Regions from separate parts of the Desulfofundulus sp. TPOSR genome, predicted to be linked through region 3. Evidence: riboswitches for the same ligand, from Rfam matches in the RefSeq annotation. Region 3 holds a riboswitch; each other region holds the start of a gene.
The links. A riboswitch is a leader RNA that binds a small molecule or an ion and turns the genes downstream of it on or off. The one in region 3 is predicted to bind cobalamin.
Positions count from the first base shown of each region.

Region 1: linked by a shared signal. The riboswitch ahead of cobT (nicotinate-nucleotide--dimethylbenzimidazole phosphoribosyltransferase) and the one ahead of thiC (phosphomethylpyrimidine synthase ThiC) in region 3 are both predicted to bind cobalamin.
Region 2: linked by a shared signal. The riboswitch ahead of G7K71_RS11575 (carbon-nitrogen hydrolase family protein) and the one ahead of thiC (phosphomethylpyrimidine synthase ThiC) in region 3 are both predicted to bind cobalamin.
Region 4: linked by a shared signal. The riboswitch ahead of cobU (bifunctional adenosylcobinamide kinase/adenosylcobinamide-phosphate guanylyltransferase) and the one ahead of thiC (phosphomethylpyrimidine synthase ThiC) in region 3 are both predicted to bind cobalamin.

Region 1 is NZ_JAAOEF010000001.1:493,129-500,634, forward strand. It holds gene fbp (fructose-1,6-bisphosphate aldolase/phosphatase) at 121-1,215, shown strand; gene cobT (nicotinate-nucleotide--dimethylbenzimidazole phosphoribosyltransferase) at 1,388-2,455, opposite strand; cobalamin riboswitch at 2,541-2,822, opposite strand; gene G7K71_RS02555 (ferredoxin domain-containing protein) at 2,900-3,430, opposite strand; gene G7K71_RS02560 (DUF342 domain-containing protein) at 3,448-4,935, opposite strand; gene G7K71_RS02565 (transposase) at 5,203-5,502, shown strand; gene G7K71_RS19740 (hypothetical protein) at 5,610-5,732, opposite strand; gene G7K71_RS02570 (NADH-dependent [FeFe] hydrogenase, group A6) at 6,181-7,506, shown strand, end outside.
Region 2 is NZ_JAAOEF010000003.1:156,739-164,244, forward strand. It holds gene G7K71_RS11540 (ABC transporter permease) at 1-679, opposite strand, end outside; gene G7K71_RS11545 (ATP-binding cassette domain-containing protein) at 636-1,436, opposite strand; gene G7K71_RS11550 (MarR family winged helix-turn-helix transcriptional regulator) at 1,414-1,881, opposite strand; gene G7K71_RS11555 (FmdE family protein) at 2,301-2,879, shown strand; gene G7K71_RS11565 (DUF4198 domain-containing protein) at 3,173-3,919, shown strand; gene G7K71_RS11570 (CGGC domain-containing protein) at 4,019-4,360, shown strand; cobalamin riboswitch at 4,586-4,868, shown strand; gene G7K71_RS11575 (carbon-nitrogen hydrolase family protein) at 5,008-6,717, shown strand; gene G7K71_RS11580 (cobaltochelatase subunit CobN) at 6,854-7,195, shown strand; gene G7K71_RS11585 (nucleoside recognition domain-containing protein) at 7,216-7,506, shown strand, end outside.
Region 3 is NZ_JAAOEF010000001.1:1,083,822-1,091,327, forward strand. It holds gene G7K71_RS05425 (methyltransferase) at 1-888, opposite strand, end outside; gene bzaB (B12 lower ligand biosynthesis ThiC-like protein BzaB) at 1,026-2,300, opposite strand; gene thiC (phosphomethylpyrimidine synthase ThiC) at 2,304-3,602, opposite strand; cobalamin riboswitch at 3,710-3,990, opposite strand; gene G7K71_RS05440 (fumarylacetoacetate hydrolase family protein) at 4,054-4,812, opposite strand; gene G7K71_RS05445 (Rpn family recombination-promoting nuclease/putative transposase) at 5,037-6,095, opposite strand; gene G7K71_RS05450 (DUF2283 domain-containing protein) at 6,300-6,497, opposite strand; gene G7K71_RS05455 (hypothetical protein) at 6,481-6,912, opposite strand; gene G7K71_RS05460 (DUF4351 domain-containing protein) at 7,052-7,315, opposite strand.
Region 4 is NZ_JAAOEF010000003.1:31,462-38,967, reverse strand. It holds gene cobS (adenosylcobinamide-GDP ribazoletransferase) at 1-399, opposite strand, end outside; gene G7K71_RS10955 (cobyrinate a,c-diamide synthase) at 393-1,790, opposite strand; gene cbiB (adenosylcobinamide-phosphate synthase CbiB) at 1,806-2,759, opposite strand; gene G7K71_RS10945 (cobyric acid synthase) at 3,004-4,575, opposite strand; gene cobU (bifunctional adenosylcobinamide kinase/adenosylcobinamide-phosphate guanylyltransferase) at 4,583-5,149, opposite strand; cobalamin riboswitch at 5,255-5,428, opposite strand; gene G7K71_RS10935 (DUF3842 family protein) at 5,473-5,889, opposite strand; gene G7K71_RS10930 (hypothetical protein) at 6,034-6,324, opposite strand; gene G7K71_RS10925 (LL-diaminopimelate aminotransferase) at 6,393-7,506, opposite strand, start outside.

The DNA of each region.
Region 1 (7,506 bases), 590 kb from region 3:
GAATTGTGTCATAATATTTACGGGTTTAGACTAAAAAATTTTTTTGTGCGGCAGGAAAAAGCCCAGGCTTCAAGAATAATAAATGTAAGTATATCATTTTTTTGTACGGGGAGGATTTTCATGGGCAAGAAAATTACCGTTACGGTCATCAAAGCGGACGTTGGAGGCTGTGTGGGACATTCAAGCGTCCACTCCGCCCTGATTGAAAAGGCCCAGGGCATGCTTAAGGGTAGTTCCCTCCTGATAGACTCATATGTAGCCCATGTAGGCGACGATATTAACCTGATTATGACCCACGAACTGGGCAGAAATAACGGTGAAATCCACCAGCTGGCCTGGGATACTTTTGTAGCCTGTACTGAAATAGCCAAGAAACTGAAACTTTACGGCGCGGGACAGGACCTGCTGGCTGACGCCTTTTCCGGCAACATCAAGGGCCTGGGCCCTGGAGTAGCGGAGATGGAGTTTGAAGAGCGCAAGAGCGAACCCATAATAATCTTTATGGCCGACAAGACCGAACCGGGAGCCTGGAACCTGCCCCTGTACAAAATTTTTGCCGATCCCTTTAACACCGCCGGGCTGGTCATCGATCCCAGCATGCACGACGGGTTCATTTTCGAGGTACGGGACCTGATTGAAAACACGCGGGTTAATTTCTCAGCCCCCGAGGAAATATACGATATGCTGGTATTCATTGGCGCTCCCGGCCGCTACTGCATCAAGCGCGTCTTCCACAAGAAAACGGGGGAAATTGCCGCCGTGTCCAGCACCCAGCGGTTAAATCTGATGGCCGGTCGCTACGTGGGCAAGGACGACCCGGTTTGCATCGTACGCTGCCAGAGCGGCATGCCGGCGGTGGGGGAGGTGCTGGAACCCTTCACGAAACCCCACCTGGTCAGCGGCTGGATGCGCGGCTCCCACAGCGGCCCGCTGATGCCGGTTAGCATGCAGCAGGCCACCCCATCCCGTTTTGACGGCCCGCCCCGGGTGGTCGCCCTTGGCTTCCAGTTAGCCGAAGGCAAGCTCATTGGTCCCCAGGACTTCTTTGCCGACCCGGCCTTTGATCAGGCCCGGCAAATGGCCAACGAAATTGCCAGCTACATGCGCAGTCTGGGACCCTTTGAACCCCACCGGCTGCACCTGGACGAAATGGAATACACCACCATGCCCCAGGTATTGAAAAAGTTAAAAGATCGTTTTGAAAAGCTCCGCTAAACCATTGAACCGGGTAGATAGAGGCTGCTAACCCCTGACCTCTGACCTCTCACCCACCGGACATGGAGGTCCGCATCCGGCAGTTCGCCAAGCTTGAAGGGTTGCCTCGTTAGACTAAGCAGGCCCTGAGCCCGCCTGTAGGCGGTGTTCAGGGCCCTGTTCATTCTTTTGTTTACTTCAATATCTTATCTTCATCAAGATCGGCGATGCCCGCCTCGCTGAAGCTGGCCATCTGGTTAATCACCCGGCAGGCCGCCTCCACCAGGTGCATGGCCAGGGCCGCACCGGTTCCTTCACCCAAACGCATATTCAGGTAAAGCATGGGTACCAACCCCAGGTGCTCCAGCATCAAACGATGGCCCTGCTCACCGGAGAGATGAGAAGCAATCATAAATTCCTTCACCCGGGGCTGCAGGGCAACCGCCACCATGGCAGCGGCAGTGGTAATAAAGCCGTCGATGACCACCGGCACCCGCCGGGCGGCCGCCCCCAGAATAACCCCGGCCAGGCCGCCAATCTCCAGCCCACCTACTTTGGCCAGCACGTCCAGAGCGTCTGCGGGATCGGGCCGGTTCACTTCCAGCGCCCTGGCTACCACATTTATCTTCTGGCGCAGAACCTGGTCGTTGACCAGGGTGCCCCGCCCGGTAACCGCCTCGGGGGCATAACCACCCAACACCGCGGCAATGGCACTGCTGGGAGTGGTGTTTCCGATGCCCATATCGCCAAGGCCAATCAAAGTGGCTCCCCGGTCGATCTCCCCCTGGACCACCTCGATACCCACTTCCACCGACCGTACCGCTTCCTCCCGGGTCATGGCCGGGCCGCGGGCAATGTTCCCCGCCCCGGGACGCACTTTCCGGTTCAGCACGCCGGGGTAATCTACCGGCACCGCTACCCCCACGTCCACCACTACCAGGCGGGCGCCGGCCAGCCGCCCCAGCACGCCGATACCGGCCACCCCCGTGAGGAAGGCTGGAATCTGCTGGTGGGTGATCTCCTGGGGCGCCACACTCACTCCCTCGGCCACCACCCCGTGGTCCCCGGCCATAATGATAATCACCCGGTCGCCAACCACGGGGCGGGGGTTGCCGGTAATACCAGCCAGTTGGACGGCCAGCTCTTCCAGCCGGCCCAGGCTGCCGGGTGGCTTGATCAGGCTGTCCAGCCGTTTTTGGGCTTCAGCCATGGGCTCGGGGTATAACGTTCCCACTTCGGCAATGGTCTTTTCCAGCAGCAAAACGATCAACCTCCCACGTATTAAAGTTTGGTTAAATTAAAAAAGTCCACAGCCCGATCAAGGCCGTGGACTTTACCATCATCCAGCGGTGAAAGAACCAGCAGGCAGGTCTCCTGGCTCCGGATCCTCACAACCAGCCGCCTTCCCAGCCAGCACTCACCAGTGATATGGTTAAACCATGTTGTTACATTTCCATTGCTAAAACAAGTGCCATTGCATGTATCAGCTCATCAGTGAGTGCCGTGCCAGTGGCTTATAACATTGGAGGTTGCTCCCCGATCACAGTGGCGGGACCGCTCAGGATTTTCACCTGATTCCCTATTCTCCCCCGGTTAAAAACGGGGGCACCTGCTGATGTTTAATATTTGCCTGTTTATGTAGTTGTTAGTTCTACGTGCCCGAATATTTTTCCTGCCATGAATCTGAAATTAAAATTTACCGGTATTACTTTACCGGGCGATCAAAATAAATGTTCTTGCCCGTAGCGGAAATGGGAATACCCACCACAATGGGACCCTGGAGCAAACCCATCTGGCGGGCCACCGTACCCACCCGGTACATGATCCGGTTGTCGGCGTTAAAGAGGCTGGCCGTTTTGACCGCCGATCCCAGGGCAATACCCACATCTAAAAGACGCCAAGCGCACAGAGGTCCAGGAAACTCCGGTCCTTCGTGGCTTTGTAAATCCTCACACCGGCTGTAACCGCAGGCCCCGCAATTTAAGCCTAAAGGCTTGTTTTCCGTCAGGGAAATGAGCAATACTGCATCGGAGCGGCGTACATTATCGGCATCGCGGTCGAAATTAACCTTGCCCCGCTCCCTTCCAAAGCGTTCCATTTCATCAGCCAGCCGGGAGAGCTCTTCTCCCGACAGCACCCGGGTACCCACATAATCCTGGCCCAACCCCTTGGGGGCGGTCCGGGCCGACAGGGCCATCAATTGAGCGACCATTAGCATAGGCTCGCGCAAACCCATCACCTTCCATGATTGTATTAATTTCCGGGGACAATATCCAGTTCTCCCTCTTTATTGAGACGGGCTTTAAAGGAGCCCATTTCCTGCGTAAGAACCAGGCGGCGCTGCCCCACCTGCACCACGGACCCCGGGAAGGCCCGCTTTACTCTGATTACGCCGGCCACCCCTACCCGGACCACCGGAGGTGCCCCCAGGGCGCTGCCCAGTTCCTCTACCTCGGCATTACCCTCACAAAAGATCTCCCCGCCCTTGAAAGAACCTTTAACCACCACATCCTGCCCGGCATTAATGGTGGTATTGACACACCCCCGCTGGGTCACATAAACGCTGCCGGAACTCTGGATGGTGGAACTCATGGCCGAAGGGACCACCACATCGGCCGGGTTTTCAGCAGTCTCCTGCAGCAGGGCAGCGGCAGATTCCACATCCTTGATTACATCGCCAAAACTTTTTACCGTCAGGGGATTCAGCCCAACCAGGCAGTTTAAGGAACGGCCGCATCTGGCCACTTCACCGGGCACCTCTGCCCTGATGGCGGCAATTTCCCGCAGGGTGTTTTTCACCAGGGAACGCAGGTTTTTGAATTTTGTATCCATCAGGGTCATAAGGACCCGCCCGAAGTCTACCCGGTCTATGTTTCCCTGGTGCCGCTTTAACTGCTCCAGGGCCTGCTTGAGAAGGTCCAGGTTGGATTGAATGTCCCGGAGCATGAAGGAAAGCTTTTTGGCCCCGGGAAAACCGCTGCCGGCTCGCAGTTTACTGCCGATCACCCCCCGGTGCACCTGCAACTTGCCTCCGCTGATCACCGTGGCCCGGGTCACCAGTCCGGTGATTTCTACACAGCCGGTAGCCTGAACTTCCATGGCCTCGCAGACATTGCCCAGAATTTTCAAGTCCCCTTTAAACCTGATGTTACCGCTTTTAATGCATACATCCCCTTTGTGAACCAGCAGGGGGTCAACATTAAAAACATAAGTGTTCCCGGCCTGTTTATACCAGGGCCGCCCGTTAACCAGGGCCACCACCCGGGTACCATTTTCCTTTAGTTCCACCCCTTTCCCCGCCCGCAGCTCCAACAGCCGTGGCGGCGGGGGAGGGAGATCCTCACCGGTCACGGCCCTGCCGGGCAATCCGGGCTGTGGGGGGTGCTTTACCGCCAGCAAGGCCCCGGATTCCACAGAGACAATGGTACTGGTTTCCCGGAAATCAACGCGCTTTCCCTCGTCCACAGCCCTTTCGAAAAGCGTTCCATCGTCAAAAAGCACCTCCAGCCGCTCATCCACACCCGGTTGCGGCGGCTCCCCTTCCGCCACCAGCAGCGGCTCTGATTGGGGGCTCGCGGCAAACGAGATTACCGCATCTTCTTTGATTCCGAAGACCACTCCTGCCGCCTGCAGCGCCTTATAAACCGATTCCGGATCCAGAACGGCAACTTCCCCCGGAGCAGAAACATAAGCTTTCATTTTATCCTCGCTAATGGCTACTTTCAGGTACTCATCGACCATTATTCCCTCCCCCCAATGCCGCTACACAACATAATTTATTTAATATATCTTTCGGAACGTCGTGATGAAAAATAAGGAGGGCAAGTAACTTTCCTTCATTCATTAAAAGTAAACTTCGCTTCTCTTCGAGGATTTCCTGCCAGACACACCGCTTAATTCCAAACGGCAATACAAACTGAGGAGTTGAGCAAATTTTTGTCCCCTGGGGCAGGAATTTTTTCTTCCCACTCGAAATAAATCAAGTTAAAGGCCTGTTCTTAAGGAAAGATGTACCACCCGGGAGAAATAAAAACACCCGGACTGGAACTGCTCCTGGTTTTCCTGCGCTTGCTTTATTTCGTCGGCGCCATGTTGCTGGTAGCCGGGATAGGCGTTATTCTCCAGGCACCCGCCGTAGTCACCGGCGTTGTGGCCGGTATTACCGCCTATATCCTGCTGTCAAGCGGCCTTTTTGAGGTGATCACCTATCGTTGTTCCCATTGTGGGAATGTCAAGCGCACCATAAAAGATTTCGGTTCCTACCGTTGCTCCAACTGCGGGCAAGAAAGTTACATCAAAGGCATGTAAAAAAAACAACGGTCCCCCGGCGGGGACCAAATTTATTTTAACCAACCTTTTGTATAACGGTGGGTTACTGGGAACGGAAACAACGGAAAAGACACGATAAACCGGTTTCAAGAAACCAGCGCCCGGTTCCAAACATCATCGAAATTATTTCCTATGGCCACCACAACACCATCCACGAAGGCCAGCCACTGGCCCTGGCACTGCACCAGAATAATCCCCTCGGCCGCCATACCCGCACCTCCTCCCGGATAAAAAATTTTAGGCCACCCCAACCGGGTGGCCTTGTCCTGTCAGCTAAACTAAACTTGGGACAAACCATCAGGTTGCAGGCGAGAAAAAGGCAATGACAAATAGGCCGCGCATTTGCATGCCCGACCGGGTCATGGTAGTCATGCCGTTGATCATGCTCGCCAGCAACATGTACAAAAGACCTCCTTATCCAGAATCAGTATAACACTAAATGTCCTTCCAGACAAGGGGTAATTAAGCTGATTCCGCCATATCCCGGGAAAACGATAAAATATCCGCACGATTGTCCGTAGCTCCCCCGGCAATGGGAAAATCTTCCTCCCCCGGCTTGCGTTGCTTTTCCGGCTGCGAAACGCATTAAAAAACAGCCCCGGTTAAACACTAAGGTTAATTGAAACCGCCGTATAACCACCAAGGAGGGGAAGAGGCGTGGAAACAGCCCCAATACCCGCCGGTCATTGCGAACCCGTCCCCCAGCCGGAGGAGGAAAAGGTCAGAATCTGGATCAACGACCGGCCGGTGGAAGTACCCAAGGGGATGAATTTGCTGGAGATCTGCCGCTCCGAAGGTATCGATATCCCCAGCCTTTGCTACCTGCCGGGTGTCCATGAAGCAGGCATATGCCGGGTCTGCCTGGTGGAAGTGGAAGCTAACGGCAGAAGGACTTTACAGGCTTCCTGCGTTTACCCGGCCAGCGAAGGCATTAAGGTATACACCCACAGCCCCCGGGCCAGGCGGACCCGGAAAAGGGTTGTCGAGCTGTTGCTCTCAGAACACGGAGGAGAATGCCCCACCTGTGTACGCAATCTCAACTGCGAGCTGCAACGTCTGGCCGACGAAATGGGTATCCGCAGGGTAAGGGTTACCGGAGAACGGCGCCGTTATCCCATAGCCAATAAAAATCCCTTTATCATCAGGGACTACAACAAATGTATCAGATGCCGCCGCTGCGAGGCGGTCTGCCGGGAGATACAGGGTGTTGGCGTCCTGGGCCCGCGCAACCGGGGTTTTGACCTGGTTATCGGCCCACCCTTCAATAAGGATTTGGGCGAGGTAGACTGTATTAGCTGCGGTCAGTGTGTAATGGTTTGCCCCACCGGCGCCCTCACCGAAAGGGAATATATTGATGAGGTGTGGCGGGCCATTGAGGACCCGGATAAATTTGTGGTGGTACAGGCCGCCCCGGCCATCCAGGTCACTCTGGGAGAAGCCTTTGGCCTGGGAGCGGGAACGGTAGTACGGGGTAAATTGGCCGCCGCCCTGCGGCGCCTGGGTTTCGACCGGGTCTTCACCACCGAACTGGCCGCAGACCTGACCATTGTGGAAGAAGCCCACGAACTGCTGGAGCGGCTGAAAGGGCACGGCAAACTGCCCCTGATCTCTTCCTGCAGCCCGGGATGGGTGAAATTCTGCGAACATTTCTATCCCGAATTTGTGGACAACCTGAGCACCTGTAAATCCCCCATGGAAATGTTTGGCGCCCTGGCCAAAACCTATTATGCGGAAAAAGAAGGCCTGGATCCCAAGAAAATGGTGGTCGTGGGGGTAATGCCCTGTACGGCTAAAAAATTTGAAGCCGCCCGGCCCGAACTGGTTACCCGGGGCTTAAGGGATGTGGATTACGTTTTGACCACCCGGGAATTGGCCCGGATGATCCGCCAGGCGGGTATCCGGTTTGATGAACTGGCAGACGAAGAATTCGACCAACCCCTGGGGTTGTCCACCGGAGCCGGCGTTATTTTTGCCGCCACCGGG
Region 2 (7,506 bases), on a different contig from region 3:
ATGCCACCACGCGCAGCCAGTCGGGCATGATGGAGATGGGATACAGTGCGTTGGAAGCAAAAAACAAGGGCATGGTGATTAACTGGCCGATACCCATGAAACGTTCACGGGTTTTAACAATGGCGGCAATAATCATGGACAGGGTGGCAAAAAATACGGCTCCCAGTATGACCACACCGGCTGCTGCTAACAGGAGGGCCGGGTGCCAGTGCAGGGGTATGCCGGTTATGGCCGCAAGCAGAAAAATAATGGTTACCTGGCTTAGGGCACGTACTCCGGCCGCCAGAGCCTTGCCCAGCACCAGCGCCAACCGGGGTATGGGCATGGCCAGAAACTTTTGCAATATACCCATATCTCTTTCCCAGATAGTCGAAAGACCAAAGAAGATGGCTGTAAACATCACCGACTGCGAGAGGATGCCGGGGGTCATATAAGTCTGGTAAGTTACCCCGCCTGTGTCAAATGCGCGCACCTTGCTGAAAGCCTGGCCGAAAATCAGCAGCCAGAGCACAGGCTGTACGGCCCGGGTGAACAGCTCGGTCGGTTCGTGGCGCAGCTTACGCAGTTCCATTTCAATAATGACCAGCATGTCTGTTAGTGCCTGCAGCACTGTGCTGCCTGATTTTGCCGCCGGTTCAACCGAGGCGGCGACTGATGTGGCGAACCTGTCTGATTCCACGAAAATCTCCCCCCGCATCCAAAAAATTACCGGTAAAATAAGTAAATACATCATCCATGGAAGCATCGGGGTTACCCACCAGTGCCTTTAATTCCTCCGGCGTGCCGGTAACCACCATTTCGCCACGATTAAGTATGCCGATTCGATTACAGACTGTATCGGCCTCTTCCATATAGTGAGTGGTGAGCAGAATGGCCATCCGGGAAGCCCGGCGTAGTTTCGCGAGTATTTCCCAGACTCCCCTGCGGGCCACCGGGTCCAGCCCCACCGTGGGCTCATCCAGGAAAAGCACGCGCGGGTAATGGAGTACCGCCTGGCCGATTTCCAGCCGCCGCACCATACCGCCGGAATAGGTGCGCACCAGCCGGCCGGCGGCATCTTCCAGTTGCATGAAATGCAGCAGGTCGGCAATACGCCTTTCTCTTTCTCTTCCTTTTAAACCGAGCAGTTTGGCAAAAATCATCATGTTTTCATAACCGGTGAGTGCCCCATCCACCGACAGGGCCTGGGGCACATAACCAATACATTGCCGTACCCGGGCCGCCTGCCGGCGCACATCGTAACCGCAGACCGTTGCCCGGCCGCTATCAGGCAGTAACAGGGTGGTCAACATGCGTACAATGGTTGTCTTACCCGCTCCGTTTGGCCCCAGCAGGCCAAAAACCTCCCCGGCTGCAATGTTAAAAGAAACACCTTTTACCGCGGTGTGTTTGCCGAAGGATTTTTTCAGTTGTTCAACCTCGACAATTACCTCCACCGGACACCGCTCCTTCTTTCATCTGCCCCAGCACTTTCTCCAGCAGGCTGTAAAGCTGGCGTCTTTCCTCCCCGTCGAGCGGTTCAAAAAGGGCTGATAAAACCCGGTGCCTTTCCTGCCGCCAGGCGTGAAATACTGCCTGCCCGTGCTCGGTGAGATACACAGTTACCACCCGCTCGTCTTCCGTTCCTCGTTTTCTGCATACCAGACCATCCCGCTCCAGTCTCTTGACAGTGATGGTCACTGCGCTTGAGCCGGTACCCATGCGAACGGCGATGTCTTTGATCCGCTGTGGTCCAAACCGGTGCAGGATGTGCAAAACCCAGTACTGTTCAGGTGTAATCTTACCCTGTTTTACCGGGTGTGACGTCAAACGCCAGCAACGCCAGATTTGCCAGAGCGCATCGGCAATTTTTTCAGTGAGCAACTGCTCGTTATTATTCATCACATCACCTGTCTTTCCAAGTAAAATATACCATCAAAAAATTTGATGGTCAACATGTTTCACATTTAAAACTATTCATTTGGCTGCCCGGTCCGGCCGGTTTTAAAGTTCTCGAATGAGGGAGATTGTGAGCCTGCACAGTATCAATCACAAGGGGTTGAGAAAATTTAAACAAGGAGGAGGAATTTGGGGAAGCAAAGCGAATCTTTACAGAAGCGGCTGAAGCCGTTGATTATTGTAATAACTTTACCGGCGCCGTGAAGGCGTATAGCTGTTGCGAACGGGCTGCACGGAAATTTTGATAATGTCCATTTTAAGGCCATGAAGGCCCTTTAGTGCCTCGTCGAAACGAGGTGTGGGTTTTCATGGCTTTTGTGTTTCATTTCTTCAGGTACGATTAATGAAAGGAGTGTTTTCTGATGACCGATTGGGAAAAAGTAATAGCCTTTCACGGGCATCCATGTTGTTTGCTGGCCATCGGGTACCGGGCAACAAAAGTTGCTTTGGAAAAACTGGGTGCTGGTGTTCCCGGGCACGACCTGGTGGCCGTGGTGGAAAACCGTACCTGTGCCGCTGACGCAGTACAGGTGATGTCGGGTTGCACCTTTGGTAAGAGGAACTTCGTCTACAGGGACAACGGCAAATACGTCTTTACCTTTGCCTGCATGGGAGAGCGGCAAGCTTTGCGGGTAAGCTTAAAGGCAGGGGTGCTGAGCAGGGAAGGTGATGATTTTGTAACCCTCATGGAAAAGGTGGCTAACGGCGTAGCTACAGAAGAGGAGCGGGAGGAGTTTTACCACCGCCAGGAACCCCTGATGAAGTACATCCTGGAAGGCCCGGCGGAAGAAATTTTTGAAATGCAATTTGTAGATTCAGAAATACGTCTTCCCGAGCTCTGCCTGGAGATGATAACCTGCAGCCGCTGCGGCGAAGAAATGATGAAGGATCATGCCTTTTTACAGGAGGGACGTCCGGTCTGTAAGGATTGCTCAGTATAGCTTACGGGAGGCCTGAACAATTCTTTAACGTAGGACCATAAGATGGTAGTTAAGTTTCTGCTTATTTGTTGGTGCGCCCGCTTGGGAGAAGGAGTCGTGAAAAGATCGCCTCCAATGATTTCATAACGCCTGTCTTCAGGCAAAAGCAGGTAATCTTCGTAGGTGAACTTGAGGTGCTCAGGGATGGAGGACATTAAATCACCTCCAGGGCGAGTGTTTTTAAAATTAAGGAATGTTAGCAAATTGGTCCTCTCATTAAAAGTATACCACTTAAACCAAGGGAGGAGTTCTTCATGTTGAAGGTAGTGCAGGGTCACGAAATTTGGGTTCTGCCCGAGGGAAGTCATGGTCACGAAGGACATGAAACCCGGTGCCGGATTTTTTACGGGCACGCCATGCGTCCGGACGGCCTGGCGGATCTGGCGCACCTTTCAGCTTGGGTTTTGGCTCCCGGCGGGGAGAAGCTTCCCTTAAAAGTGGAGCCGGGAGATGACCGGTTTCACCTGGTGGCGTTTACGCCCGACCGGGATGGGTTCTGGCCCGTGACGGTGGAGAACGACGTCGGGCCGGTGGCGGTTACCGCGGACGGTTTTTACCGCCGGGGGACGCGTAAAGACTACCCAGATGCCCGGGAAGTGGGCTACTACTACCAGTATGCCAAGACATACGTGCAGGTGGGGCATTTCTGTGCCACCTGCGGCCCGGTGGTGCAGCCACCGGAAATCATCAACCTGGCCCACGACCTCGAACTGATTCTTACCCCCGGTGCTTACCGGGTGGGGGACGAAGTAATTCTGGAAGTTCTTTACCGCGGCCGGCCTTTACCGGGGACAGAAGTGAAGGCGACCTGGAGCCTGCGGGAAGAAGATGACTGGGGGCTAAGCGCAAAAACTGATGATGCAGGACGGGTGAAGTTTATCTTGAGCAATCCCGGGCACTGGCTTTTTTACACCCGGGTTGCCGACGAAACCCTGGGCCGGGAAGGCGAGTACGACAAAAAGGTGTACAGCGCCACGCTGAGCCTTTTTGGTGTACGGTGAACCCGTTTGGAAGGATTTATTGACAAGTGATGAAGCAATTAATTGACATATGATAAGTGGTATGTTATAACAAAACCAAAAAAAGGAGTGATTTGGAAGGTGAATGTACTCATTGTAAGTTGTGGTTCCTACGTATCCCAGGGTTATGGCTGTCCCGGCGAGTGGAAGTGTTTTAAAGCCGCCCGGGACCTGGAGGGTAATTTCAAGGATTACGATGCTGTAAATGTGGTGGGTTTCCTGGCCTGTGAATGTCCAGGGAGATCATTGATTCCAAACATCGGTTGTGTTAAGAAGAATGTAGATTTTGATGTTATCCACCTTTCTACCTGTATGGTTAACGCCTGGCCGGCCTGTCCCTACAGGGATGTGGACGAGCTTGCCAAAAAGATTACGGAAAAGTTTGGGGTAAAGGTAGTCAAGGGAACTCATGATTACGCATAGCTGACGTTTAAAAGAGAACCGGATAGTTCTCTTTTTATGGGAAAGGGGAAATCTTCAAAAGCCCCGGGCATCCAATCCGGCTTTCGCCTGCTTAACGATAGCGGTTCCTGGAAAAAGGTAACGGCTCAAAGAAATGGATTTTCATCGTAGAAACTTGATTTCGGTGGACCCGTTGTTAATGCAACGGGCTGAGTTTGCGGGTCTTTATATCATCCTTTTTAGAACTGAAATAATGCGTAACGGGGTGTCCTGCTTCCCTGATGGGGGCAGGCTGAAAAGGGAAGCCGGTGCAAATCCGGCGCGGTCCCGCCACTGTGAGGGGGAAGGGACCCACATAATGTCACTGTCCAGCACTCAGTAAGATTGTTTTCAGCTTTGATAGAAATTGGTTACTGCTAAGATCAAGGTTACGGCTGAGGGAACCATAGCATGGCTGAGTGTTGGATGGGAAGACGTGGAGTTCCGATGAACCCGAGCCAGGAGACCTGCCCCGTTCATTAAGCCATGCTGCCTACGCGGATAGGGAGGTGGTAGGTCTGATTTTCCATGCCCCCGCTTTATGCGTAGCGGGGGTTTTTGATTGCCCGTTTTTGATTGCCAGAAGGAACCCCGGCATTGTATCTGGCCGGACGGGCGGAAATTTCCGGGTGGAAAAGAAGTTTCTTGATGAGGTGTTAAATATGCCGGAAGAAGTCAGGGTGGCTTTAATTCATGCGGCCATCAAGTGGAAAGATAAGGAACATAACCTGCGGCGGTTGCTGGCCTTAAATGAAGAGGCTGCTGCCGGTGGTGCCCGGATCATTGTAAATCCCGAGTTGGCCACCACGGGTTATGCCTTTGAAAGCAGAAGAGACATTTCCCTCTTTGTGGAGACCGTTCCCGGCCCGACCACGGAATTGTTCGGTGCCCTGGCCTGCCGGTACGGGGTCTATATCTGCCTGGGGCTGCCGGAAGTGGATTTAAAATCGGGTATTTATTATAACACCGCAGTGCTCATAGGCCCCGACGGCCGGGTAATGGGTGAGCATCGAAAGCTGGCCCCTGCGTTTAAGGAAAATCTCTGGGCGGCCAGGGGTAACCTGCCCGTGCTGGTGGCAGAAACCTGCTTTGGTAGAGTGGGTGTGCTCATCTGTGCCGATACATACTGGTACAAGGCGGCGCGAATGGCTGCCCTGAAAGGTGCCCGGGTGCTGCTGATCCCGGCCAACTGGCCGCCCCATCACTACCCGCCGGAAGTTTTCTGGCGTGCCCGGGCTCTGGAAAACGGAGTTTATGTACTGGCCTGTAACCGTACGGGTCAGGATAAGACGATGAACTGTAATGCCTCACAATCGTTTATCATTGGCCCCGACGGCAGCGTTTTAAAGGAAGTACAGTCTGCGCATGACACCATCCTTTATGGCACGTTGCCTTTAAAAAACGGAAGATTTTTTACCTCCGGGGCCGGTGTCCTGCTGGGCGACAGGCGGCCGGAATTCTATGCCGGTATAACGCTGGATACCTTTTCCCAATTTGAACCGGAGGCGCTGCTGGGGTTGTCCGCAGGTAAGGAGTTTGCCGTAGCCACTGTTCAGTTTGCTCCACGGGCTGGAGAGCTGGAGAGAAATACCCGGCGCATTTTATCATTCCTGGACCAGGCCGCAGATCTGGCCGCCCGCAGGAGGATGAAGCTCGACCTGGTTGTTTTTCCGGAACTTGCTGTAACAGGGGCCATATCTCAACCGTCACAGGCAGGAGAACTGGCCGAACCGGTTCCCGGCCCTATTACCGTGGAGGTTGTCCGAAAGGCAGAAAAGCTGGATCTGTATGTGGTGATGGGGGTGTTGGAAAGGGAAGACGGTCAACTGTTTAACACCGCCGTGTTGATCGGTCCGGCGGGGTTACTGGGAAAATACAGAAAGATACACCTGAGTCCGTTCGACAGGGAATGGGCTCGTCCCGGGCAGGAAGATTTTCGTTTTTTTGACCTCCCCTTTGGCAGGGTGGGCCTTTTACTGGGGCATGACCTGTTTTTTCCGGAAAGCCTGGAGAGTCTGGCCAAACAGGGGGTGGATGTGCTCTGCGTTCCCGCCCTCTGGAATGATGAAAAAAGCCAGTTTATCTGGGAAGCCAGGATAGCCGAACAAATGCACCTGGTGGTGGCCAACCAGTGGGGGTCCAGTGGCTCTTTTTGTGCTCTGGGCGGCAGCTTAATTTACAGTTATTCCCGGTACTCTGAAAGGCGCGTGCGGATGGTGTCTCCTGTTAATGAGGACAGGATCAACATTATGCTTTTAAACCCGCAGGAAACCAGGCAGAAGAAGTTCCTGGAAGAAGTGGATTATGACCTCCTCCTGACACATTACAAGCTTTTTTAGACAAATAGAAAACCAGGGTGGTGTAGCCCTGCCGGTATTCCTGTATGCGACCGGAAACGATGAGCTGGGTAGCCGGGGGATAGCGCTGGAAGCCTTCGTAAATGGCGGTTATACGGTAAATGAAGCACCCTTTATAGTGCAAAAGCTCCTGGGAAAACAAAATGAGGAGATTTGCCGGGTCATTGAATACACAGTCAATACGCTGGTGCCGGTTCTGGCCGCAACAAAGCAGGAACTGGACAACTGCCTCAACTCTTTAGCCGGGGGTTTTGTACCTCCTGGACCTTCGGGAGCTCCTACCCGTGGCATGGCCGACATTCTCCCTACCGGGCGCAACTTTTACTCCGTCGATCCCCAGGCTGTTCCCAGCCGTGCGGCCTGGCAGGTGGGCCGCTCCCTGGCTGATGCCCTGCTGGAACGGTACAGGCAGGCAGTGCCTTCCTGCGTAAGGCCGGTACAATCATCTTCAGCGTGGTAATCCTGATCTGGCTTCTTTCTGTGCTACCCTGGGGCGTGGAACCCGGCAGCAGGGAAAGCCTGATCGGTCATCTGGGTGCCATTTTTGCCCCCGTCTTTGCCCCTGCCGGGTTTGGTACCTGGGAGGCTGCTGTTGCCCTGATCTTTGGCCTTTTAGCTAAAGAAGTGGTGGTCGGTACTCTCGGTGTCATTTACGGTGTTGGCGAGGAAGCAGAAAGTTTAATCCCCATCATCCAGCAGCACTGGACTCCTCTTTCGGCCTATGCCTTTATGGCCATGTGCCTGATTTACATTCCCTGCGCGGCGACCATC
Region 3 (7,506 bases):
GACGTAATCGTGGATCACCACCTGCCCGCCCGGGCGCAGGGCCCGGAAGACCCGGTCCATGATTTGTCGGTTGGTGGCAGCGTCATAAATGTGCACCACATTGGAGGCCAGCACCAGGTCGTAAACCCCTTCACCCAGTTCGTCCCTGGTGAAATCCCCGGCACATAGCTCCACCCGCTCCATCATCCCCGCCGCTTCTATCAATTCCCGGGTGATCTTCAGGGTGGGGGCCAGGTCCAGGATGGTGGCCCGTGCCCGGGGCTCTTTCTTCAACAGGGCAACGGTATACACCCCGGGCCCGCCGCCCAAATCCAGTATGCGTTCACAACCGCTTAAATCCAGGGCGGCAGCCAGCTGCTCCGCCTTGAGCCGGGCCTGGTCCCGCATGGCCAGGATGTAGTCCCGCAGGCGCTCTTCATAGTTCGCCCGTTCCACGGCCTCAAAACCCACCGGGCGGCCGGTGCGCACGGCCTCGCCCAGCCGGGACCAACCCTCGGCCAGGTTGGCAAAGTGGTGCACCGCATGGCCCAGGTAGGCGTCCCTTCCCCGCACCAGGTGGCGGCCGGCCAGGGGAGCGTTGCGGTAAAACTCGCCCTCCCTTTCCACCAGCCCCAGGCCCTCCAGGGCAACCAGCAGGCGGGCGGTGGCTTCCGGGTGGGTGCCCAGGGCCGCGGCCACCCGGGCGGGAGTTTGGGCGCCCCGGGCCAGGATGTCGAAAAGGCCCAGGTCCACGGCCGTAAAAAGCACCTGAGCCGCCCAGTGGCCGCGGCAGATGTCCATTATATACCAGCCACTGGGGGAAAAACGCGTTTCACCGGTATACATCCGCCTGGCACCTCCGGTAGAACCGGCAGCAGCCGCAGCAGCCAGCAGGGTTCTTAACTTCACCGGTATACAAGTACCTGTCACCTCAAAGATGCCATGTTATAACCGCCGGAACCTGCGGTCGTCCCCCGCCGCCCCCGTTGAGGACCGCTGCCCGTACCTCTTTGGTTCTGCAACGGTTTTTTGAATAACCGGGCGGGTCACTGCTGAAAATACTCCGAGACCAACCGCAGGGCGCATTCATCCCCGCAGGCGCTGCAAGGTTCCCCTTTTTCTTTCTCAAGGTAACAGCGCACCAGGGCCGGGTCGATAGCCAGGCCGGCCACGGCCTCCCGGTCCAGGGAAGCCCGGGCCCGGGCCATTTTTAAATCCCACTCCCAGGCGCCTTTTACACCTTTGGCAATGTCGGCAGCGTGGGCGGCAATGCGGGCGGCCATCACCCCCACGCGCACGTCCTCTTCCGTGGGCAGGCCCAGGTGCTCCGCCGGCGTGACGTAGCAGATGAAGTCCGCCCCGGAAGCCCCGGCCAGGGCGCCGCCGATGGCCGCGGTGATGTGGTCGTACCCCGGAGCCACATCAATGGCCAGGGTGCCCAGAACAAAATAGGGAGCCTGGTGGCAGAGCTGCTTTTGCAAAAGCATGGTGGTTTCCACGTGATGGATGGGCACGTGCCCCGGCCCTTCCACCATCACCTGCACCCCCTTTTCCCTGGCCCGGGCCACCAGCTCCCCGGCCACCAGCAGGCCCTGGATCTGGGCGCCGTCCAGGGAATCGGCAATGCACCCGGGGCGGATGGCATCGCCCAGGCTCAAGGTTACGTCGTACTCCCGCAGGATGTCCAGCACCCGGTCGAACTCCTCATAAAGGGGATTTTCCTTCCTGTTGTGCAGCATCCAGCCGGTGAGGAAGGCACCGCCCCGGCTGACAATATCCGTCACCCGGCCGGTTTTCTGGAGGCGCTCGACCACTTCAAAATTCAGGGCGCAGTGAATGGCCATGAAATCAATGCCCGCGGCCGCCTGCTTTTCTATGGCTTCAAACATCTCCTCCGGGGTCATGGCCACAATGCCGCCCCTCTTCTCGATGGCCTCAATGCCCGCCTGGTAGATGGGCACGCTTCCCACGGGAACCGTGGCCCTTTCCAGGCTAACGCGGCGCATGCCGTCGATGTCCCCCCCGGTGGAGAGATCCATAATGGCATCAGCCCCGGCGGAAATGGCCACTTCGATCTTGCGGGCCTCCATTTCCGGGTCGTCCCGGTCGCTGGAGGTGCCAATGAGGGCATTTACCTTGGTCCGCAGGCCCCGCCCGATGGCGCAGGGCCGGATTCCTTTCCGCAACCTGTTTTTCGGGATGACGATGGTACCGGCGGCCACCCCGGCCCGGATAAATTCCGGGTCCACTCCCTCCTGCCGGGCCACCTCCTCCATCTCCGGCGTAATAAAGCCCTTCCTGGCTGCCAGTAACTGGGTCATAACCTAACACACCCCCTGCTCTTTGCCCAGATATTCCCCTACCACCTGCATGGCGCAGTACCTGCCGCACATGGCACATGTCCGGTGTGAGCCGCGGCTGCGCTCCCGGCGAAGGGCACCGGCCCGGCCGGGGTCGAGGGCCAGTTCGATTTGCCTGTCCCAGTCCAGGGCCTTGCGTGCCCGGGACATTTCCAGGTCCCACTGCGCCGACCGGGGCTCCCTGGCCACGTCGGCTGCATGGGCGGCAATACGGGCGGCAACGACCCCTTCCCGCACCTGTTCCACATCGGGCAGTCCCAGGTGCTCCGCGGCGGTGACATAACAGAGAAATTCCGCCCCGGCCCAGGCCGCAAGGGCCCCGCCGATGGCCGCCGTAATATGGTCGTATCCCGGAGCGATGTCCGTAACCACCGGGCCGAAGACAAAATAGGGCGCCCCGTGGCAGAGCTGCTTTTCCAGTTGCACGGTGGCCTTCAGGTGCCCCAGGGGGACGTGCCCCGGCCCTTTAACCATCACCTGCACCTGCTGTTGCCGGGCCCGGGCCACCAGTTCCCCCAGCACCACCAGTTCCTGCACCTGGGCCGCGTCCAGGGAATCGGCCAGGCAGCCGGGGCGCCACCCGTCGGCCAGGCTCAAGGTAACATCGTAGCGGCGGCAGATCTCCAGCAGCCGGTCGAAATGCTCGTATAGGGGATTCTCCTGCTGATTGTAAATCATCCAGCCCATTAAGTGGCTGCCCCCGTGACTGACCAGGTAATCGACCCGGCGGTGTTTCTTTGCCGCCCGCAGGGTCTGCCAGGTGGTGGCGCAGTGCAGGGCCAGAAAATCCACCCCGTCGGCGGCCTGCCGCTCGATCACCTCGAACATCTCGTCCACCTTCATTTTGACCGCCGCCCCGTACTTCTCCCGGGCCTCGGCCAGGGCCTGGTACACGGGCAGGGTGCCCACGGGCGTGGTCGTTGCCGCCAGTACGGCCCGCCGGGCGCCGTCAATATCCCCGCACACGCTCAAATCCATGATGGCGTCAGTCCCGGCCTCCACGGCGGCACGCACCTTGGCCACCTCGCCCTCGATGGTGTCCCCTTCCCCCGCCAGGCCCACACTGGCGCTTACCTTCACGGCAAGGCCCGTTCCGATGCCCACGGGATCGATGTTCTTTCTCATGCGGTTGCGGGGTATGACGATGGTGCCTTCCGCCACTCCCCGGCGGACGAACTCCGGATCCACCCCCTCCCGCCCGGCCACCCTTTTCATTTCCGGGGTAATCTCCCCGGCCAGGGCCCTGGCCATTTGCGTCGGCATTTTCGACCCACCTCCATGGAAGTAAAATAAAAAGTCCCCAGCCCAAACTTTACCCGGCTGAGGACTTTACCATCATCCTCCGCGCACGGCCGCCCTTTCTCGCGAGGGCGGCCATCCCTCAAACAGGCAGGTCTCCTGGCTAACGGATCATCGCTATTTATCCAGGCCTTCCCGGCCAGCACTCAGCCGTGACAGCGCTTGATCATGCCGTTTTCACTGCTGAACAAGCGTGCCATTGGATGCAACAGCTCACCAGTGAGTGCTGGGCCAGTGACCGGGATCAGCTCCCCGACTACAGTGGCGGGACCGCGCCGTTTCCGGGTGGTATGCCACCCGTCCGGACTTCCCTATTCTCCCCCTGCGGGGCACCTGTTTGACTATTCAGTTATTGTTTATATGGGATTCTACCACACCGGCCCGGCAACGTCAAGCAAAATTTGGAACGGTTATTTTATTTTTTGACTACCGGGTTGGCCAGCCGGCCGATGCCGGATACAACCACCTCTACCGTGTCCCCCGGCTGCACCGGCCCCACCCCCGCAGGCGTACCGGTAAGGATGACATCGCCGGGCAAAAGGGTCATGATGCGGGAGATAAAGCTGACCAGCCGGTATACCGGAAAGATCAGCTGGGACGTGGAGGAATGTTGTTTTCGCTCCCCGTTGAGGTAGAGCGAAACTTCCCTGTCCCCCGGGTCAACGCCGGTGACGATGTAGGGACCCAGGGGCAGGAAGGTATCAAACGACTTGGCCCGGGTCCACTGCCCGTCCTTTTTCTGGAGGTCCCGGGCGGTAACGTCGTTGGCACAGGTATAGCCCAGTATGTACTCATCCGCTTCTTCTTCCCTCACCTGCCGCGCCTTTTTCCCGATCACCACCGCCAGCTCGGCCTCGTAGTCCACCTGATGGCTCATGGCCGGGTAAACAATGGGTTCCCCGGGGCCGATCACGGCGGTGGACGGCTTCAGGAACAGGACCGGTTCCTCCGGCAGGGCCATACCCAGCTCCAGGGCGTGGTCCCGGTAATTGAGCCCCACACACACCGCCTTGGTGGGCAGGCAGGGAGCCAGCAGGTCCAGCTCCGGCAGGGCGAACTGCCGCCCGGATACCGGTTCCAAAGATTGAAAGGGATCGGCCACCGGTAGAACCGTGTCACCCTCAACTATGCCGTAGAAAATTTCTCCCCTGTGATGAAAACGGCCAATACGCACAAAAAACACCCCTGTTCTGCCGGATGAGATTTCAATGCCATTATTTTAACAGAAGGATTGTCCCCGGTAAAACAGTTGGATACCCAGGAATGGCCGTGCAATAGCGAAAAATACTAGCCCCGAATTTGCCCTCCAGTACCGCCGGTGAAAAGGAAAAGCCCCGCCGGCGCGGGGCCGAGGAGCGCTCGATAAGTTAATAAGTTAAGTGCCTGGCACCAGCCTGACTACTGGAGGGACTTATTGATGCCTTCCCCGATGATGGCCCGCGCCTCTTCCAGGGTGTTGGCGGCAAACAATTCCTCCATGATGCCGTCCAGCACTTCCAGGCTGGTCATCTCCCGGACTTTCTCCTGCAGGCCGGCGGATGCATCGCCGAACCTCCTCCTGAGGTATTTGCAGATGGCATCCTGTGCTTTCTCAACCTTGCCCCTCGCCTCGCCTTCGGCCTTCCCTCTCAATACGCCTTCCATCACAGCTTGCCTCTTCATCTCATCCAGTGCCCGTTCTATGTTGGTGATCATCTTTTCCACCTCCCGGGGATCGTTTTCCTCCAGCACGCGTTCCACCTCTTCTCGCAGGTGTACCGGCAATTTGCGCTTGATGACGTTCTTCAGCCACACCGTCACCTGACGAAACTGCTCCGGAGTCATCCCTTTCAGTACGCCGGCGAGCTTCCTGAGCCGGACTACCAGCTCCAGGGGATTCACGGTCTGGTCCAGGTAAAACACGCTGGACACCACGTTGGCCGCCCGGTACAGATCCTCTTCGCTGTACCGGACGACGTCGAAAAGGATGTAGGAGAAGTCCAGCAGGTAACCGGGGAACCGCTCGTGCCCCGCCTGGTATTCCCTGAAGCTCCTGCAGGCCGTCCAGCTTCTCCTGCCGTTGTAGAGGACGGCGGGAACGATGGCCGGCAGCCTGAATCCCTTGCGCCTCCGCTCCTTCTCCGGCGTGTTGTTGTAAATGTCCCGCCATATCTCCACCATGTACAGCAGCAGCCGGAAGGGCATCAGGTAGTCCACCGTTGACTGCAGCTCCAGCAGAACGTAGAATATCACGTCGTTACCTTTTGCCCTCAGCCGGTAGATAATATCTGCTTCTTTCTCGCTGAAGTCCTGCAGGATATAGGACTTTTCCACCCGCACCAGACTGTCTTCGTCTATGTCTTTCGCCCATTCCTCACGGACAAAGGTCTTGAGCAATTCCAGAAACGCCCGCTTACTGGAGAGAAGTTCCCTGTATCCTCTGTCGTGGGAATGGTGGGGCTGTCTTTTGTCCGGCACGGGTTCATTCCTCCTGTGGCTGTATTATACCACATCCGGCCGGAGATTGACATGAGGCGGAACTGGACCGGATACTGAACAGTACACCAAGTGAAAAGAAAAAGCCCCGCCGGCGCGGGACCGGAGCTCGATAAGTTAATAAGTTAAGTGCCTGGCACCGAACCGTCCTGGCACCGAACCGTCCTCGAACCGTCCTGGCACAATTTACAAAGCCGCCCTCTGCTCAAGCGGTTTAATAACATCTTTAAACAACTTTGAGGCATTAAATAATTCTATCCCAATTAGATTACCATCCTTATCCAACTCAAGATTTATTCCAGGATGTAGTTCTATAACTTCTCCTTCAACACCCTCTCTAGACAGGTAAAGGATATCAGCTTCTGAATCATAATAGGCTTTCAATTTTAACCCACCTCCTACTTCTAACTCTGTTTTCCCTTTGACCGTCCTTTAGCGGGTGCAAAGTTACTAACACTATTTTTCCTTCAGACATACTGTAGGTCAAAGCCATGTCTCTCTCCGCGCCCTGGAATTCCATGTGTTTCACTGCAATAAAGTAATCGGTCTGAGTATCCTTATAATGCTCATCGGCCTGGGTAAAAATCGTTTCAGCCATCCCGTCTGGAATGCCACGCAGTTCTTTACGTATTGCAAAATGTTTTGAATAAACTACATTCAAGATATCTCTCTTATATAACCTCCATAAACATAATGACTCGATGGTTAGCGTTTGCCTGATCCCGGGGTTCACCATGGCTATAGCCTCTTCACGCGGGCGCTCGTCAACCTTATTATACCAGATTTTGCGAATGGCCAAACTCCCCTGCTCCGTTAATAATAAGTTAACAGGTTAATTGCCTGGCACCATCGATTCCTAATAAAATCCCCGCAAGCCTTATAACATGCGGGCTGCAGGGATGAGCTCTTCCTGCAATTATGCAATTATGTCGTTTCCCTCACTGCATAAACCTCTCAATGCCGTCCCTGATGATGGCCTGCGCCTCTTCCAGGGTGTTTGCAGCAAACAATTCCTCCATTACGCCGTCCAGCACTTCCAGGCTGGTCATCTCCCGGACTTCCTGCTGCAGGCCGGCAGATGCATCACCGAACCTCCTCCTGAGGTATTTGCAGATGGCGTCCTGTTTTGCTTCAACCTTACCCCTGGCCTCTGCCTCGGCGCGCTCTTCCCTGACCCACTCCTGGAAAATCGGTGATTCCATGACCATTTCCCTCCTTATCATTGACATGAGGCGGAACTGGACCGGATACTGAACCGTGTACCGCCAGTGAAAAAAAAGCCCCGCCGACGCGGGACCAGGGCTCGATAAGTTAATAAGTTAAGTGCCTGGCACCGTCCATTTCTTACTTACTTGACAACAGTTGTGTAATGCGTAATAATTAAGTGTGTAAT
Region 4 (7,506 bases), on a different contig from region 3:
CAAAACTTCCCGGGGCAGGCTGAAAAGCAGCGCAAACTTGAGCAACAATAAACAGGCCAGCCCGATCACGCCGAAGGCTCCCACCCGGCTGTCCCGCATAATTTCCAACATTTTTTCCCTGGACCGCCCGCTGAAGATGCCGTCCATGGTATCCATAAACCCGTCCAGGTGCAACCCCCCGCTGAATGCAACCATGCCCAGCACCAGAAGGGCGGCGGTGACTGCCGGCGGGAAGAAGGGAGAAAGACCAAAATAAAGGACTGTCCAGGCCGCGCCCAGGAAAAGGCCCACCAGGGGGAAAAACACGGGGGCCCGCCCGTAGGCCAGCTCATCAAACTCACCCCGGTAAACGTAAAAACGGGTCAGAAATTGCAGGGCCATGGCCAGGGTTTTCAGCATCCCATCACCCTCTGCCTTTTATAATCTTCGCAACGGTCAATAAATCGCCGGGCAACTTCCGGGCAGGAGGCAAAGTGCAGGTGCAGGTAGGAGGCCAAAAGGTTGCCATGGACATAGCCATCCAGCACCCCCTCCCGATCCCCTTCCCGGTAAAGCGCATAAGCCCGGGGGAAATCCCGGGGCATGCCCTCTATGGAAGAATAGTGAAATTCGTGGCCCACCAGCCTTGTTCCCGCCGGGGCCAGGATATTATCGGCCAGTACCCGGGCTTCACAGTATCCCAGGGCCACCCGCCGGGAATGCATGCGACATACTCCCGGCAGCAAGCCGGCCATGGGATACTCCCGGCCTTCAAAATCGCAAATGGCCCGGCAAAGATACATCAACCCGCCGCACTCCGCATAGACGGGCATACCCTGGTGAAAAGCCCGGCGCAAACTTTCCAGGAACCCTTTGTTGGCCGCCAGCTTTTCTAAAAACATTTCCGGAAAACCGCCGCCAATGTACAGGCCGTCCAGCTCCGGGGGTAAAGCCGGATCGGCAAGGGCGCTGACAAAAACGATTTCCGCTCCTAGAGCAGCCAGGAGCTCCAGCCCATCCTGGTAGTAAAAGTTAAAGGCGGCGTCCCTTACTACCCCCAGGCGCACCCGGGAGGGCAGGGGTGCGGCAGGGAAAATTTTCCGCGTGGTTTCGGGCAGCAGCGGCGCCGCCCGGGCTGTTTCCAGCAGGCGGAAGAGATCGACCCCTTCCTCCAGGACCGCCACCAGCCGCTCCAAGTGATCAGCCAGGGCGTTCTTTTCCACCGCCGGCAAAAGACCCAGGTGCCGGTGGGGAAGGGATATTTCCTCCCGGCGGCCAACCCAGCCCAGCACGGGAACACCAGCCTGTTTTTCAATGGCCTCCTTGAGCATGACGTAGTGCCGGGGGCCGCCCACCCGGTTGAGCAGCACTCCGGCCAACCGCACCCGGGGATCAAAAAGGCGGTAGCCCAGAACCAGGGCGGCTGCACTGCGGGACATGGATCGGGCATTCACCACCAGCAAAACCGGAGCCTCGAGGGCTTTAGCCACCTCCGCCGAACTGCCCCGCTCCGTAGCCCCTTTGCCGTCGTAAAGACCCATGACCCCTTCGATTATACAGAGGTCTGCCCCCGAAGCGGCGCGGGCAAACACCTCCCGTACTCCGGCCGTCCCCAAAAAAAAGGTATCCAAATTGCGGGAAATCCGTCCCGTGGCCGCAGTGTGGTAGCCGGGATCAATATAATCCGGGCCCACCTTGAAAGGCTGGACGGCAAAACCCGCCCGGGTAAAAGCGGCCATCAGAGCCGTGGCCAGGGTGGTTTTGCCGGCCCCGCTGTGGGTGGCGGCAATCAAAAGGCGCGGGATCTTCAAAAGAGTGTAACCTCCTTATAAAAGTGAGCAAAAGACCAACTTCACCGCCAGGCCGTTTATTACGGCCAGGGCGGCGGTAAGGTAGAGCATGTCCACCGCCTGGCGGATGTGATCTATCAGCGGCGGGTGGCCGGATTCGTTTAAATAGGCTCGAAAGGAAGCCTGCCCGCCATAATAGTTCAGCCCGCCGAGGCGTACCCCCAGGGCGCCGGCCATGGCTGCCTCGGGAATGCCGCTGTTGGGGCTGGGATGACGCCGGGCATCTTTTCTCATAACCTGCCAGGCCTCCCCGGCCCGGCGCCCGGAAAGCCAGGCTGCCGCCACCAGCAACAACCCGGTCCAGCGGGCAGGCAAAAAATTGGCCACATCATCCAGGCGGGCCGAGGCCCAGCCCAGATCCCGGTACAGGTCGTTTCGGTAGCCCACCAGGGAGTCAAGGGTATTCACCGCCCGGTAGGCTACGGCCAGGGGCGCTCCGCCAATGAGGGCGTAAAAGAGGGGGGATACAAAACCATCGACAATGTTTTCAGCCACCGTTTCCACCGTAGCCCGGGTCATTTCCCGGGCATCCATGGCGTGCGTATCCCTACCGACTATAAAGCCTACCTGCTGGCGGGCCAGGTCCAGATCGCCCCGGGACAGGGGGAGCAGTACATCCCGGGCCGCCCCGGCCAGCCCCCGGACGGCAAAGGTGGTGGCAATGAGCCAGACCTCCAGCCCCAGGGCCAGCCAGGGGTGCACCAGGGCAGCCAGGCGGATCAAAAAGTGCGCAGCCAGGTAACTGCTCCCCACCACCACGGCTGCCAGGACCACCCCGGCGATCCGCAGGGAAAGGGGACTCCCGGCTACCCGGCGCAAGAATTTTTCCAAACCGGCAATGACTTTCCCTATAATCACTACCGGGTGGGGAAGCCAGCGGGGGTCTCCCACCAGCAGATCCAGCATATAAGCAGCAACTATTACGAGCATGTCCCGTTACCTGGCACAAGTCCAAACACCCAGGCCTGTCGCCCCTTTCCATGCATTCTCGTCTGAGTTATCCCCACTTTCCAACTACCCTGTTTTGGCTCCCGCTCGCTCCGGTGACCCAGCACTCACCGGATCCATATACCTGCCCGGAGATTGAAAGTCCATATTAGGCAGCAACCATCCTAATTAAAGAACTCCGGCAACGGTGAGTGCTGGGGGGCCAAACTCATTCTTGTAGAGAATTTCATACCGCCCCGGCCATGGAGCCCCTGCTCTTGGGTCCCGGCAAACCGAGGAACTGGTAAATCCTGCCCATATCCAGGCTTCCCCGCACTACAGCGGCCAACCGGTCATAATCCCGTTCCCGCTGCTCCAGGTGGCTGGTACCTCCCTGCTCCAGGGGAGCCAGCCCCTTCCTTAATCTCAGGGCATTGAGCAGCTGCCGGCGGAAACCATCGTCGTCAAACAGGCCGTGGATATAGGTGCCAAAGACCAGCCCCTGCTCGTCCTGCGCCCCGTCCGGGCAGTCCACCGCTTCCCCGGAACGCCGGTGAATGTGAAAGGCCGGTACAGCCCCGGGCCCCAGTCGGGTGCGCCCCATGTGAATCTCGTAACCTACTACCCTCTGTCCCCGGGCCGGTGATAAAAGGGGGCCCCTGCCGCTGACTGTGGCCTCCACCTGGGTGGTCACCTTTTCCGGCTCAAAGGCGGTGCTGATATCCAGCAATCCCAGTCCTTCTATTCTGGGAATGCTGGACTCGGTGTGATAGGGATCGGCCAGCTCTTTGCCCAGCATCTGGAAGCCGCCGCAGATGCCGATTACCGGTACTCCTTCCCGGGCCAACCGGCATATTTCGCCGGCCAGGCCCGATCGCTTCAAAGAAACCAGATCCTCAATGGTGTTTTTGCTTCCGGGAAGGATGATCAGATCCGGCCGTCCCAAAGGAGTTCCTTTCCCAATATAACGCACATTCACATCGGGCTCGTCCTCCAGGGGATCAAAATCAGTAAAATTGGAAATATGGGGCAGGTGAATGACGGCAATTTCCACTTCCCGCCTGGAAGACGTCCGGCTTCTGCGCAGGCTTTCCTCGGAAACCGTATCCTCTTCCTGCACCCGGAAACCTTCAAAATAGGGAACCACCCCCACCACCGGTATCCCTGTTTTTGCTTCCAGGAAGTCCACCGCCGGCTGGAAGAGTTTTAAATCCCCGCGAAACTTATTGATAATGATCCCCGCTACCCGCCGCCGATCCTCTTCCGGAAGCAATTCCAGGGTGCCAACCACTGCGGCCAGGGCGCCACCCTTGTCTATATCGGCGGCAAGCAGTACCGGCGCCCCCGCCAGCCGGGCCACCCGCATGTTCACAATTTCCGTAGCCTGGAGGTTGACCTCGGCCGGGCTTCCGGCACCTTCAATGGCCACGATCTCGTAACACCGGCGCAGCCGGTCCAGGGCCTGGCATATAATTTCCCATGCCTTTTGGGCATAGCCGTTATGATATTCCCGGGCGGAAAGGTTTCCTACCGGCCGGCCCAGGACGATCACCTGGGAGGAGGCCTGCCCCGTGGGCTTGAGCAAAATGGGGTTCATGTCCACATGCGGCTCTATCCCGGCAGCCTCGGCCTGCACCACCTGAGCCCGGCCCATTTCACCCCCATCCCGGGTTACAAAAGAGTTCAGGGCCATGTTCTGGGACTTAAACGGAGCCACACGATAGCCATCCTGGTAAAAGATACGACAAAGGGCGGCCACCAGGACACTTTTGCCCACGTGTGAAGCGGTTCCCTGCACCATAATGGTCCTGGCCAGCATATGCAAGCTACCTCCTTTTAAATACCAGGGATTTGATCTCCACGGGCAAACCGGCCACCACCAGGTAAACCTCCTCCGCCTCCCGGGCCAGGATCTGGTTTACCCGCCCCGCCACATCGCGAAACGAACGGCCCAGGGCATTGTCCGGCACCAGGCCCAATCCCACCTCATTGGCTACCATAATTACCCGGGCCGGGGAGGCTGCTGCCGTCCCGCCCAATTGCCGGGCCTGTTCCAGGATAAAACTTTCTTTGTCTTCCACCGCACCGCCGGAGGCGGGCAGGTTTTCATCCAGCAAGAGATTGGTAACCCACATGGTCACACAGTCGATTAAAAGGACGCCTGCCTTTCTTTCGTATTCCCTGATCACCCTTTCCAGCCGGTGGGTTTCTTCTACAGTAAGCCATCCGGCAGGGCGGCGCCGGCGGTGATTAGCGATCCGCCGGGCCATTTCATCGTCGCCGGCGGCTGCCGTAGCTACATAAACAACCCTTGAACCGTTTGATGCGGCCAGTTTTTCGGCAAAACTGCTCTTGCCGCTCCTGGCACCGCCAAGAACAAGCACCAGAGCCATAACCACACCCCTTAAAACAAAAACCCCAGCCTTCGAAAGACCGGGGAAACTTGTGCCAGGCCAGTCCCTAGCCCCGAACGACGCCATGCCCCTTTGCTCACGAAGGGGTCAAAGGCACCCGCAGGCAGGTATCCTGGCTCCCGGATCATCGCCTGCCCCACGCCTTCCCTGGCGGTGGCATTGCAGGGCTGCTTCCCGGTTACAGTGGCGGAGACCGCTCAGGACTTTCACCTGATTCCCTATTCTCCCCTTTGGGGCACCTGCGGGCTGGATAATCACTTTGTTGGCTAATTCGCTATTTTAAAAGAAAATCCTCTTCACAGTTAAAATTTTTCTACGTATTCCTTTACGCGCTGGACCAATTCTTCGATCAGGTGGGGCAGGGGTTCGGTACGCAATCCCACCAGTTCTACGGACCCCCGTACCAGGGGCAACAAAATTTTTTTTGCCGGGCTCGCGGCGAGGGCCGCGGCCATGGCCGGTGTTAACTCCCCCATCATGGCGTGGGGGAAAAGAATACTTACCGGACCCACGATCAGGTCCACCCGGGGCGCATTGTAAATTACCGCATTTTCGCCGGTGGCCCCCTCGTTGGCACCGGCCCGGAGCATCACCGAAGTAGCCAGGGCATTGGTTCCCAGGGCCAGAATATCCACCTCCTCGGGCAATTCCCGGCGCAACCTTTCCATGATATGCTTGCCAATACCGCCGCCCTGCCCGTCCACTACAGCAATACGCATAATATTCGCTCCTAAACCTTTAGTTTCAAGCACAACTTAAACGGGGCTTGTCCCCGCTTACACCGGTGCTTAAGTGTAAGATGTACACCCCGGCCCGCTGTGGACCGGATCCCGCCGGCACTGCGAAGGCGGTATGAAACCGGCTTAACCGCCGCGAGAGTCCGGTCGCCTCGCTTCAACAGAATCCCTGGACAGGTAATCCTTTAGTCTCGATTCCAGCTCAAGGATTTGCAAATTTTTTCGTAAAAGGGACCGGGCATAACGGTAATTAACCCGGTGCAGCCGCTTGTTCTCCTTTTCCAGCTGGGCCAGGATGGCAGATTTTTCTTTATCCATCCGTTCAATTAAATTCATCAACACCCGGCGGCTCAACCGGAGTTGTTCCACCTTCTCCTCCAGTTCCTGGATCCGCCGTTGCATTTCAAGCACATCCATCGAGCCACCACCCCAGGCAGCAGGTCTGGTTTTAGTATATGCTGCCCCTGGTGGCAATAGACGAAGGGCTACCGGAAGGAAAAGGCCCTCCCAATGCGTTCCACGGCCTCGGCCAGCAACTCCTCTTCCTGTACCAGGGCTATGCGCACATAACCCTCCCCCATGGCTCCAAAGGCCAGTCCGGGAATGACCAGCACCCCTGCCCGCTCCAGCAATTCCAGGGCAAACTGCCGCGAGGAAGTATATCCCGCCGGCAGGGGAGCCCAGACAAACATGGAGGCGTTGGGTTTGGGCATATGCCAGCCGTAACGGGCCAACCCGTCCACCAGCACATCCCGCCGGCGCTGGTAAGTGCGAGCCGTCTCTTCCACGCAACTCTGGGGACCTTCTAAGGCCGCAATGCCCGCCTCCTGAACCGCCCGGAATACACCGTAGTCAATGTTGGACTTGATGCGGGCCAGGGCGGCCAGCACATCCCGGTTGCCCACGGCAAAGCCTATCCGGCAGCCGGCCATATTATAGGTCTTGGACAGGGAATAGAACTCCACACCCACTTCTTTGGCGCCGGGAACTTCCAGAAAACTCATGGGTTTAAAGCCGTCGTAAGCCAGCTCGGCATAGGCTGCGTCATGGCAGACCAGAATACCGTAATGGCGGGCAAAATCGACCACCCGCTCAAAAAATTCACGGTTGGCCGAAACGGCCACGGGGTTGTTGGGGTAGTTGAGCCACATCAACCTGGCCCTGCGGGCCACTTCCCCGGGGATAGACGCCAGGTCGGGCAGGAAATTGTTTTCGGCCAGAAGGGGCATGGGGTAGATTTCCCCGCCGGCTAAGAGAATGCTGCAGGCATAAATGGGGTAGCCCGGATCAGGAACCAGGGCCACATCCCCCGGGTTAATATAAGCCAGGGCGATATGGGCCAGACCGTCCTGAGAACCCATTAATACCAGCACTTCATAATCCGGATCCAGTTCTACCCCAAAGCGCCGACGGTACCAGCGAGCCAACGCCCGGTGGAGGGCCGGCAGGCCTTCCAGGGGGTAGCGATAGTTAACTGGATTATCAATTGCCCGGTGCAGGGCGGCAATGATGTGGGGGGCCGGGGGACGATCCGGGCTGCCCACACCCAGATTAATCACCTTTACTCCCCGGGCCTCTACCTGTTTCTTATAATGTTCC